Regions from separate parts of the Lutibacter holmesii genome, predicted to be linked through region 1. Evidence: riboswitches for the same ligand, from Rfam matches in the RefSeq annotation. Region 1 holds a riboswitch; each other region holds the start of a gene.

What was found. A riboswitch is a leader RNA that binds a small molecule or an ion and turns the genes downstream of it on or off. The one in region 1 is predicted to bind S-adenosylmethionine.
Region 2: another riboswitch for S-adenosylmethionine. It lies ahead of ACFQ5N_RS00300 (homocysteine S-methyltransferase family protein); the one in region 1 lies ahead of ACFQ5N_RS01070 (hypothetical protein).
Region 3: another riboswitch for S-adenosylmethionine. It lies ahead of thrA (bifunctional aspartate kinase/homoserine dehydrogenase I); the one in region 1 lies ahead of ACFQ5N_RS01070 (hypothetical protein).

The regions. Positions count from the first base shown of each region.
Region 1 is NZ_JBHTMV010000001.1:247,143-251,444, reverse strand. It holds gene ACFQ5N_RS01085 (sulfite exporter TauE/SafE family protein) at 3-755, opposite strand; tRNA gene ACFQ5N_RS01080 (tRNA-Ser) at 856-940, shown strand; gene ACFQ5N_RS01075 (lipocalin-like domain-containing protein) at 1,034-1,462, opposite strand; SAM-I-IV-variant riboswitch at 1,767-1,864, shown strand; gene ACFQ5N_RS01070 (hypothetical protein) at 1,925-2,311, shown strand; SAM-I-IV-variant riboswitch at 2,314-2,412, shown strand; gene ACFQ5N_RS01065 (hypothetical protein) at 2,470-3,072, shown strand; gene ACFQ5N_RS01060 (hypothetical protein) at 3,076-3,327, shown strand; gene ACFQ5N_RS01055 (hypothetical protein) at 3,526-4,188, shown strand.
Region 2 is NZ_JBHTMV010000001.1:69,968-74,269, forward strand. It holds gene ACFQ5N_RS00295 (sensor histidine kinase) at 1-1,715, shown strand, start outside; SAM riboswitch class I at 1,799-1,901, shown strand; gene ACFQ5N_RS00300 (homocysteine S-methyltransferase family protein) at 1,959-2,960, shown strand; gene metH (methionine synthase) at 3,006-4,302, shown strand, end outside.
Region 3 is NZ_JBHTMV010000001.1:27,892-32,193, forward strand. It holds gene ACFQ5N_RS00145 (DM13 domain-containing protein) at 1-299, shown strand, start outside; gene ACFQ5N_RS00150 (O-acetylhomoserine aminocarboxypropyltransferase/cysteine synthase family protein) at 697-1,977, shown strand; SAM riboswitch class I at 2,059-2,161, shown strand; gene thrA (bifunctional aspartate kinase/homoserine dehydrogenase I) at 2,255-4,302, shown strand, end outside.

The DNA.
Region 1 (4,302 bases):
GTTTAAAAAAACCATAATTTAATTGCCATAATTACAATCATAACAATTAAAAACTTTTGAACCAAACCATCACCCTTTTTAACAGACCATCTACTTGCAAGCCAACCTCCTACTGCATTTCCAACTGCTAAAATAAGTCCAACTTTCCAATCAATTTTATCGTTATATGCAAATACGGCAACCGCAGCAAACGTGTAAATTAAGGCAACAGTTACTTTAATAGCATTACTTTTTACTAGTGATATATTATTTACAGAAGATAGAATAAGTAACATAATAAAACCAACACCTGCTTGAATGAAACCTCCATAAACACCAACAAAAAAGAACAACACGATACTAAGCCACAAATGTTTACCCGTTGTTTTTTCAATATCATGAACCGGCTTATACTTAGATTTTAAAATCATGTAAACCACAATAACCACCATAATAATGGCTAAAATTTTATTAAAGGTTTCCCCCTTAATATCTACAGCAATTTGTGCACCAATAAGAGAACCCACTAATGCTGAAATTCCAACATAAATACTAAACGGAAAAGTGATTACCCCTTTACTTTTAAAACCAGCAGTTGTAAATATATTTTGAAATAAAATTGCAATTCTATTGGTACCATTTGCCACATTTGGCGGCAAACCTAAAAAAATAAGAATCGGTAACGATAATAATGAGCCTCCACCGGCTAATGTATTTATTGCTCCGGCAACAAAACCAACAGCAATTAAAAGTATAATTTCTAATATAGAATCCATGTAATTATTTGAGGTTCAAAAGTAACAGAAAAAATATTAAAAAAAAGTGTAAAAATATTTTATCTAAAGAAAAAAACATTATATATTTGCAACCGCTAAAGGAGAAATGGCAGAGTGGTCGAATGCGGCAGTCTTGAAAACTGTTGAGGGTCACACCTCCGGGGGTTCGAATCCCTCTTTCTCCGCAAAATCAAAACCCTAACTATTGGTAATCAATAAGTTAGGGTTTTTTGATTTAAAAAATGTACGATTTATGTATTGTAACTTATTCTAACGTGCTAATTTAATCTTCTTAAATGATATGTTTCATAACCCGAATCATAACCATCATCATATCGATCACCCCAAGTTATAGTCTTTTCTGTTATTTTAACATCAACATATAGATCTGGAGATCTTGAAACTGATTCTCCATTGTAATAAGTCTCAGTTAAAGTAAGTATGTCACCTGTTAATGTGAAAGTACCAATAATATCTGTAACAGTACCGTCATCGTTATCATACCATAATTGCCTAAAAGCATCAGGGGAAATAAACTCGATTGTTGGAAATTTTTTTTCACCTTCTAATTCATCATATCCATCTTCAGCTATGCTATATAATTCCCATTCCCCAAAAATGGTTGATGAATCCTCTGATGATGTATCATCAGATTTTGAACAAGCACTAACTATAAGCACTAACGCTAGTAATATTGTTTTTTTCATAGTCTATTATTTTTATAAATTTAACCAACTCTATAATTGAATCTAGTGACATTTGTCATCATCTTGATCTTTTAATTAAAAAAATATACCCTTCAACAAAAAACAATCTTTTTTTAAATATATATAAAAATTATCTTTGGAAGATTTCTAGTTCTTTTTACTTTCAAACAATACCCCTACCCAATTTTCTAGGCAATTTTTCTTTTTACCCCATACACCTTTATATGCTGTGGGACCCTATTCACAGCCTATACAATAAAAAAAAATTTTAATTTTTTTATTTAAATTATAAACACTTACTTTGTAATATCATTACGAACTTCTTAATTGAAGTAGCAACCTGCAATAACAAGCGAAGGTGCTTTAACAATGAGCCATTACAAAGGAAAAAAATGTTTTAATATCCACTTATGTATCGCTTTTTTGTTTTCGGAATGTTTTACCATTAAAACATTAATTAACATGAACATTATTACGAAACCCACTTTTACCGCAACTGTTACTATTGGTATGCAATTCGGTTATTCTAAACAGTTTTATCAAAAATCAGAATTTGTTGGTATTCTTCAGAAATTTCAACAGCAACAAATTGCTGAAAGAAAGGTTTATTTGAGTGCTTGCATTTCTGAATGCGACCTTATTTTAAGCGGTCAAGTAGAACCTCATCTAAAATTAGATTTTATTAATTATCCAAAATTCCCTTTAGAAGAAAAACAGTTCAAATCTGAAATTGAGTTACTTGTAACTTCTTTAATGAATGAACTGGAACAAAACAGAATTGTTATTGTATATCACAATGAAACAAAAATGTTTGAAAAATCTAAAGAAATAGACCCAAGAATATTATAAACAACATACATCAAGAATCCTAAAAGAGGATACCAACCGATCAGGTTTACGACACGGTGGTTTCAGAGATGCGGAGCAATAGCTCAAATGTGATGAACAATTACACACTTATTCTGGCTTGATGTAACCCTATTAATCACTTAATAAATAGTTACAATATGCAAACACTTGTAAGAAACATTCAATTGAATTTCGCAACTAGCGAAAAAAAACTAACTGTAGGAAATTTAAGTCTACAGAAAAATTACATCAACATTTTAGAAACAGATCGTTTTAAAGAGAGAGGTTTTCTTTGCACCAAAGAAAACCCTTCTTTACAAACGCAATTTGATTTAACCGGAGCTAAGGACTGTCAGTTGATCAGTTTTGATAAGGACTTCAAATTTATGACGATTCAATATTATAGGAGTCACCAGGATGCTCCTTTTTCATTTCATATTACGGCACCTTATGTTCTGATACTTCCTGATACCCATAACCTACCTATTCAAAAAACCCATTTTATAGCCTTACTTAAATACCCTGCAATACGTGGTGCGCATCATATTTTTGCAACCGATGCTGAAAAGGTCGAGATTTTGGCAAAGAATCCTCATCGCTTTTATATCAGTGAATATGGCGTTTGGACCTTACCTGGTTCTGATAGGTTAGAAATACTCCGAGAAATTTATACGAATGCATTACAAGAGCAAAATGAAGTTTTGTGTCAACGTATTGATCAAGTCATAGAGCAATTAAAGGTATTACCTGAATATCAATAAAACATGACCAAACGCGCTTTAAATAATGCTAGAGAAAAAAATAATCGTGAGATTCCTAATTACGAAAATTGGGATAACGATTATATAGAGCAATACCAAATATTATTAATTGAATACTTAAAAAAAACAAGTCCTGAAAAACTCAATTTTAACCCAAACTTTATAGATATTATTGATGGAAGATTAAGATTTGGCTTAGCTAAACATTATGGAGTACTAAGTGTAGGTTTGACAAGTTTTTTAGAATATATTTAAATTAAATTATTTGCTTAAATAAAAAGTAGAAAATGGTATACAAGCAAGGATTTTTATTTAATTTTAATAAGCTCATTTCTTATTACCATTTTACTATAAGTTTGCATTTGAATTGAATCACAAAATAACAGTACAATACAAAGATGTTGCATTAATAAATTAAATATTATGAAACTAAAAGAGTTTTTCCAAACATTAGTGGCTCATAACCAAAATGTCGAGATATATTTCAAAGAAAATATTAGAGAGGCAATTTTTGGCTATAAAATAAATGATTTAGATTCAAACGCATCCTATGATAGATTTAGCGATTGTGATGCTAATTACAGTATTATGGATGAAATAAATAATGTATTTCTTGATTCTGATTTAATTGATCGCGGTGAAGGAGATACTTCTTATTTGTTAACACCTGATTCGTCTTGTATTAAAACAGCAGATTACTTTTATCCTGACTCTGACCAATTCTGGATTGAGAATAATGAATCAGAGTTTGACTTTGGAAAGATTGAATTACCTATCAATAAAATTTTAATCCAAAAAGATTACTGTAAATTTATGATATATGAAGAAAAAGAACTTAAAAAACATATTTCACCAGAACTATTCAAGGATTTTTCTACATTTTATAAATTATTATTGGAGGAATTTCAAGAAATGGAAATTGAGTTAGAAGTATTTAAAAGAGATGATACGTATATATCTTGTATTAATAGCATGAATGGAACATACACGGAAACCAATAAGTTTGTTTTATTAGATACATCTAATTTGGATATTTCTTTAGAGGATTTAAAAGCTATGCTTATTGAATCATTTAATATGGAAACTGAAAAAGTTGATAGTATCTTTTTAAATTAATAACTAAATGTACGCTACGAAGATTTAAATTAGTATTGATATCTAAAAACATCGATTTCATTTAAAACATTAAACATATGATTATTAAAGATGTATTTTGTCATTAGCAAAGTA
Region 2 (4,302 bases), 180 kb from region 1:
TTGTAGCTCAAATTTTAATTCAAAGGCATTTAAATTCTCAGTTAAACGATTCTCGAATTATCAATATTGCTGGGCGTCAACGTATGTTAAGTCAAAAGTTGGTGAAGGAATCGTTGTTCTTATTAGGCGCTACTAAAAGTGAGCATCTAAAAATAGTTGAGGTTATAAAAAAAAGTAACCAAACGTTTTTAGTGTCGCATCAAAATTTACAAAATGAATTAAGCGAATTGGCTGAGCTAACTAAAAGTAGCCCTGAATTAATAACATTGTTTAAAGAAATTGATTCAGATCATCAGCAAATTGTAAATTCTTGCAAAGCCATTGTTTATTTAATTACTGAAAGTCCTGGTACTGCACCTAAATCACTTCAAAAATACATTTCAAGTTTAAAAGAATCCGAAGGGCCTTTTTTAAATAAAATGAATGAAATTGTATTTAAATACGATGAAATTAGTCAGCAAAAAGTTAGAGAGTTAAAACAGAAAGAATATATTTTACTGGTTATTTCTCTTCTAATTTTATTGTTTGAAATGCTGTTTTTGTTTAAGCCAATTTCAATTCACATAAAAAATGTAATTAGAGATTTAATAGCTACAAGAAAAGAAGCGCAAGATAAAGCTCAAAAAATTGAAGAATTGTATATTGCAAAGGAAGCTTCATTACAAGAATTAAAAGGGCTTAATTATGCATTAGATAATGCAGCGTTGTTTGTAAGTGTTGCTCAAGACGGATCAATAGTTTATATGAGTAAAAAGTTTCAAACGCTATTGGGAATTGATACCGTTAAAGATGAAAAAGCTTATTTAGAAGAATTATTGTTGTTAGATGGAGAAGAGCAGCAAGCTGTAAAAGAGTTGTTAAAAGGTAAAAGAAGATCTATTTGGGTTGGTGAGTTAGAAATGGCAACCAAGAAAAATCAAAGTTTGTGGTTGGAAATGTCTATAATTCCAATGAATCAATTGAGAAATAACCAGCAGGTTTTAATTTTATGTACAGACATAACAAAACGAAAAGAGTCACAAAGTGAAATTGATATTTTAAATGAAGAGCGTTTTACAGAGCAAGTAAATCGTCAAAAAACACAAGCAAGTCAAATTGTTGAGGCGCAAGAAGAGGAGAGAAAGCGAATTGCAAAAGATATTCACGACGGCATTGGGCAAATGTTAACGGCTTTAAAATTTAATATAGAATCTATTAATGCTAAAAATGTTGAAGGAACAGCTGTTAAAGTAAGTAAACTAAAAGAATTGTTAGGGAATTTAATTAAAGAAGTGCGTGCAGTTACGTTTAATTTAACACCTCCTGAGTTGGTTGACTATGGTATTGTGCCTACAATTCAAAAACTAACAGAGCGTTTGGCTAGCTTTACTGGAAAAGAAATTTTCTTTGAAAATAAAACCGATTTTAAAGGTAGGTTTGACTCTTTGGTAGAAACCAATTTATATAGAGTTGTTCAAGAAGCTGTAAATAATTCATTAAAATATGCCGAAGCCAATTATATTTTGGTTTCAATTAGTCATTCCAATCAAGTTTTAAGCATTGTAATTGATGATGATGGGAAAGGTTTTGATGCAGAAAAATTATTAGCCGAAAAGAGTGAAGCCGGAATGGGATTGTTTTTTATGAAAGAACGAATAAGTTATGTGAATGGGCGAATTTTTATCAATTCTTCAAAAAATAATGGAACGCGTATTACAATTAATATAAACTTGTGAAATTCTTGAATATTATAGAACAGTTGTTTGTAATTCAAAAGAATATGCCGTTTATTTGCACAAAGTTCATAAACATACTTAATTAGTTATTAAGAAAGGCTGAGGGAATAGACCTGTTGAAGCCTTAGCAACCCTTTAAAGCTAAAGAAGGTGCTACGTTCTACCATTAAAATGGACAGATAACACCTACTTTTATAGTAATGCCACTTAATAACTTCCGACTGTTTATGTAAAAACAACAAAATGGAAGATATCCGAAATACATTAAAAAATAAAATCCTTGTTCTTGACGGAGCTATGGGAACTATGATTCAACAGTATAAATTTACTGAAGAAGATTATAGAGGTGAAAAATTTAAAGATTTCAATGTTTCAGTAAAAGGAAATAATGATATGCTTTCAATTACCCAACCTGAAGCTATTAAAACCATTCACGGGAAATATTTAGAAGCGGGAGCTGATATTATTGAAACCAATACATTTTCAAGTACAACCATTGCAATGGCTGATTATGAAATGGAAGATTATGTATATGAATTGAATTTTGAATCAGCTAAAATTGCCAAAGAAGTAGCTGATGAATACACGGCCAAAAATCCAAATAAACCTCGTTTTGTTGCTGGTTCAATTGGACCAACAAACCGTACGGCAAGTATGTCTCCAGATGTAAATGACCCAGGTTTTAGAGCGGTAACTTTTGACGATTTAAGAGTTGCATACAAACAGCAAGTTGAAGCGTTAATTGATGGTGGTGTTGATATATTGTTGGTTGAAACTGTTTTTGATACGTTAAATGCAAAAGCAGCCTTATTTGCTATTGAAGAAGTGAAATCTGAAAGAAATATAGATATTCCAATAATGTTAAGTGGAACAATTACAGATGCAAGTGGAAGAACCTTATCTGGTCAAACTGCAGAAGCATTTTTAATTTCAGTTTCACACATTCCTTTATTAACAGTTGGATTTAATTGTGCTTTAGGAGCAAAACAATTAACACCACATTTAGAAGTGTTATCTCAAAAAGCGGAGTTTGGAGTGTCTGCACATCCAAATGCAGGATTACCAAATGCTTTTGGTGAATACGATGAAACTCCAGATCAAATGGCTGGCCAAATAAAAGAATACTTAGAAAAAGGGTTGATAAATATTATTGGTGGATGTTGCGGAACAACTCCAGCACATATAAAAGCAATTGCAGAGGTGGCTGAAGATTTTGAGCCTCGTAAAGTTGATTCAAAAAATTAAATTTTCGTCATTCTGAACTTGATTCAGAATCTCATACTTATTAGAATGAATTCAGAAAAAAAATATTTAAAACTATCAGGACTTGAGCCTTTAGTAATTACTCCAGAAAGTAATTTTATAAATGTTGGAGAACGTACCAATGTTGCCGGTTCTCGTAAGTTTTTACGATTGATAAAAGAAGAGAAATTTGATGAAGCGCTAGCAATTGCTCGTCATCAAGTAGATGGTGGTGCGCAAATTATTGACATAAATATGGACGATGGTTTGCTAGATGGAAAAGAAGCAATGGTTCGTTTTATGAATTTAATTGCTGCTGAACCAGATATTGCTCGTGTGCCTATTATGGTAGATAGCTCTAAGTGGGATATTATTGAAGCTGGTTTACAAGTTGCGCAAGGTAAATGTGTAGTGAATTCTATTAGTTTAAAAGAAGGAGAAGCGCAGTTTATTGAGCATGCCAAAAAAATAAAAATGTACGGTGCAGCTGTTATTGTAATGGCTTTTGATGAAGTTGGGCAAGCTGATAACTATGATAGAAGAATAGAAATAGCAAAACGGTCGTACGATGTTTTGGTTGATAAAGTAGGTTTCCCTTCGGAAGATATAATTTTTGACTTAAATATATTTCCTGTTGCAACCGGAATGGAAGAGCACAGAAGAAATGCGATAGATTTTATTGAAGCTACTCGTTGGGTTCGCGAGAATTTGCCAAACGTTAATGTTAGTGGAGGTGTAAGTAATGTATCTTTTTCTTTTAGAGGAAACAATGCAGTACGTGAGGCAATGCATTCGGTATTTTTATATTATGCAATTAAAGCAGGTATGAATATTGGAATTGTAAATCCTGCCATGTTGGAAGTTTATGATGATATTCCAAAGGATTTATTAGAACATGTTGAAGATGTTATTTTAGATAGAAGAGAAGATGCTACCGAACGTTTATTAGATTTTGCCGAAAGTGTAGTAAGCACATCAAAAGAGCGTAAAGTTGATTTAAGTTGGAGGCAAAAACCATTGCAAGAGCGTATTACACATGCTTTAGTAAAAGGTTTAGATGAATATATTGTTGAAGATGTAGAAGAAGCAAGATTAGAAGCTTCAAAGCCAATAGAAGTTATTGAAGGTAACTTAATGATTGGGATGAATGTTGTTGGAGATTTATTTGGTTCAGGTAAAATGTTTTTACCACAGGTAGTGAAATCTGCTCGTGTTATGAAAAAAGCTGTTGCTTACTTGTTGCCTTTTATTGAATTAGACAAAGGAGGTGATAGTCAGTCAAACGGAAAAATTTTATTGGCAACTGTAAAAGGAGATGTGCACGATATTGGTAAAAATATTGTAG
Region 3 (4,302 bases), 220 kb from region 1:
TATTTTCAGGTGATTTTGTTTCTGCAGCACATCCAACTTCAGGAATGGCAACAGTGAGTAGTGACGGTTCTACGTTAAATTTCACCAATTTTAAAACAGACGATGGTCCTAAATTATTGGTATATTTATCTACAGATCCGAACGCTTCGGAATTTGTTGATTTGGGTGATTTAAAAGGGATTGAAGGTGATTATTCTTATGCAATTCCAGAAGGAACAGATATTGTAAAGTATAAATTTGTGAATATTTGGTGTGTAGATTTTTCAGTAGGTTTTGGTCATGCTGAATTAAAAAATTAAGTAACAATTGTTGCGTATTAAAAAAAAGTAGTTACATTTGTAGCAGTAAAAAACGAAAAAATGACAATTAAGTTTAATAAAATGCGTAGAATGATGTGTAAAATTTACACTGAGGCTGCTATTGTTTAAAACTTAATAACATAAACATATAGGAACCTCTGAGAAATCAGAGGTTTTTTTTTACAAATATAATTAAAAAATGAAGTTTACTTTCCAAAAATCAATGACAAACCAAGGTATAATGTGTATGCGAATGATGCGTAACACAATGATATGGTATTGCCAAAAATAAATGGAAATTAAAATCTAAATAGATAAAAGTCCCTTTGGTAATACCTAAAACCAAAGGGACTTTTTTATTTAAATTTTAAAAAAACATAGACAAAAAAATACAATTATGAGTACTCAAAATATTTCAACACAAGCATTACACGCAGGACACGACACAAACGACACATTAGGAACAAGAGCAGTTCCAATTTACCAATCATCATCATACGTGTTTGATGATACAGAACACGCGGCTAATTTATTTTCATTAAAAGAATTAGGGTTTATTTATACACGATTAAATAACCCAACAAATGATATTTTACAAAAACGTTTAGCCGCAATTGAAGGCGGTATTGGAGCCGTTGTATTTGCATCTGGAACGTCAGCTATTTCTACAGGATTATTAACCTTATTAAAAGCAGGAGATCATATTGTTGCTTCAAGTAGTTTATACGGTGGAACATACACATTGTTAAGTGTAACATTGCCAAGATTGGGAATTACAACTACGTTTGTTGATGCTTCTAATCCTGAAAATTTTAAAAATGCAGTACAAGACAATACAAGAGCATTTTTTGTAGAATCTTTAGGGAATCCAAAATTAGATGTGCTAGATATTGAAGCTATTGCAGCACATTCAAAAGCAGCTGGCGTACCTTTTATTGTTGATAATACAGTAGCAAGTCCGGCGTTATTAAATCCAATTAAGCATGGTGCTAATTTAGTAATTCATTCATTAACAAAATATATTGGCGGACAAGGAAATTCTTTAGGAGGAGCCATTATTGATGCTGGTACTTTTGATTGGACCAATGGAAAATTTCCTGAGTTTACTGAGCCATCGGCAGGATACCACGGTTTGGTTTATAGTGAAGCTTTAGGAGCAGCAGCATTTACGTTTAAATTAATTTTAGAAGGATTGCGTGATTTTGGAGGAGCTTTAAGCCCGTTCAATGCGTTTCAAATAATTCAAGGATTAGAAACCTTACCAGTACGTATCAAACAGCACAGTGCAAATGCATTAGAATTGGCGCAATGGTTAGAAAGTAGAGAAGAAGTTGCTTGGGTAAATTATCCTGGTTTAGAAAGTAGTAAGTACAATGCTTTAGCTAAAAAATATTTACCTAAGGGGCAAAGCGGATTGGTAACTTTTGGTTTAAAAGGTGGTTTTGAAGCTGCTAAAAAAGTAACTGATGCAACTAAAATATTTTCGTTATTAGCAAATATTGGTGATACCAAATCATTAATAATTCATCCGGCAAGCACAACACATCAACAATTAACTGAAGAGCAGCAAGTATCTTCAGGTGTTACACAAGATTTAATTAGATTATCAGTTGGTTTAGAAGATGTTGAAGATTTAAAAAACGATTTAAAAGAAGCGTTTGTAAAAGCAAGTGAATAAGAAGGTTAATTTATTAAAAAACTATTGTACGAGAAATTTTTATTGCGTTAATTTGCAATCAGTTCATAAACTTATTGACTATTGTTATCAAGAAAGGCAGAGGGAATAGACCCGTTGAAGCCTTAGCAACCCTTTGTTTTTATAAAGAAGGTGCTAAATTCTACCCATTACGGATAGATAACTTAACGAAATTACTTCAAGTGATTTTCTGCATTTCTCATAACAATAATTTTTTAAGTACAAACAAGCCTGAAAAGGAAGTTATTTTAAATAATTATTGATGAATCAATTAAAACACATAACCCTCACTAATTTTATTTCTGAAAAAGGAATAAAAAATGAACGTATTCAACTTTCCTACGAAGTGTTTGGAAAGGAGTTGCATTCTGCGCCTATAATTTTGGTAAATCATGCATTAACTGGTAACAGTAATGTGGCTGGTGAAAATGGTTGGTGGATTGATGTTGTTGGTGAAAACAGAGTAATTGATACCAATTTTTATACAATAATTTCATTCAATATTCCTGGGAATGGATACGATGGTTTTGTAATTGAAAATTACAAAGATTTTGAAGCACGTGATATGGCAAACATCTTTTTATTAGGGTTAAAAGCTTTAAAAATTGATGGATTGTATGCCTTAATTGGTGGTTCTTTAGGTGGTGGAATTGCCTGGGAAATGGCAGTGATAAACCCTAATATTACAAAACATTTAGTGTTAGTGGCAACCGATTGGAAATCTACAGATTGGTTAATTGCAAACTGTCAAATTCAAGAGCAATTTTTAACAAATTCAAGCAATCCTGTGCATGATGCACGTATGCACGCTATGTTGTGTTACAGAACTCCTGAGTCATTTAAAGAACGTTTTCATCGTTCAAAAAATAATGATTTAGAGATTTTTAATGTAGAAAGTTGGTTGTTACATCACGGGAAAAAATTGCAGGAGCGTTTTCAGTTGTCAGCATATAAATTAATGAACCAACTGTTAAGATCTATTGATGTTACAAAAGGTAGAGATGCACACGTGTTAGATAGTATTAAAGCTAATATTCATATTGTAGGTGTTGATTCAGATTTGTTTTTTACGGCTGAAGAAAATAAAGAAACACACAAAAAATTGGCTTTAACGCATCCAAATGTTACGTACAATGAAATTAATTCGGTACACGGACACGATGCATTTTTAATAGAATACAAGCAATTAGGAAAAATTATAGAACCTATTTTTAATAAAAGTTCTAAAAATAAAAATATGAAAGTAGTAAAGTTTGGAGGGAAATCGTTAGCAAACGGTAAAGGTTTAAATAGTGTTTTAGATATTATTGAAACTAAAATTAAAAATAACGAAAAAATAGCTGTTGTTGTTTCAGCAAGAGGTAAAACTACCGATCATTTAGAGTCTATTTTAGAAAAAGCAAAAAGTAGTTTGCCTTATATAGAAGAATTTGAATTGGTGAAAAATTACCAATTAGATGCAGCTGCTGATGTTGATTTATCTGCAGAGTTTCAACTGTTAGATGAAATATTTAGAGGGGTAAATTTATTAGGTGATTATAGCCAAAAAGTAAAAGATCAAGTACTTTCGCAAGGAGAACTAATGGCGGCAAAAACAATTGCATTTTTGTTAAATAAGCAAGGAGTAAATGCTACGGTTGCAGATACAAGACAATTGATTAGAACAAACAATCAGTTTGGAAACGCTCAGCCTTTTGAAACAACTTCTGAAGAAAATGTAGTTGAATATTTTAGAACCCAGCCTGAAAATACTACGCAAATTATTACCGGTTTTATTGGTTCAAGTTTGCAAGGTGAAACAACTACTTTAGGAAGAAATGGAAGTAATTATACAGCTTCATTAATTGCCAACTTTTTAAATGCTGCTGAATTTCAAAATTACACGCACGTCGATGGAGTTTACACGGCAAACCCTGATTTGGTGGAGAATGCTCAAAAAATTGAAAAGTTAAGTTATCAAGAAGCCAATGAAATGGCCAACTTTGGAGCAAATATTTTACATGCAAAAACAATTATTCCATTAATTGAAAAAAATATTCCGTTAAGAATATTAAATACGTTTAATAATGATAATACAGGAACGCTTATAGGCTCTGAAACAGAACGTGGAGGAATTAAATCTTTGTCTGTTGATCAAGATGTGGCTTTGGTAAATTTAATTGGTAGAGGTTTATTAGGTAAAGTTGGTGTAGACGGTCGAATTTTTGGTGCTTTAGGAAAAGAGAAAATTAGCGTGAGTATTATTTCGCAAGGTTCTTCAGAAAGAGGAATTGGGTTTATTGTTGATGCGAAAGACGGATATAAAGC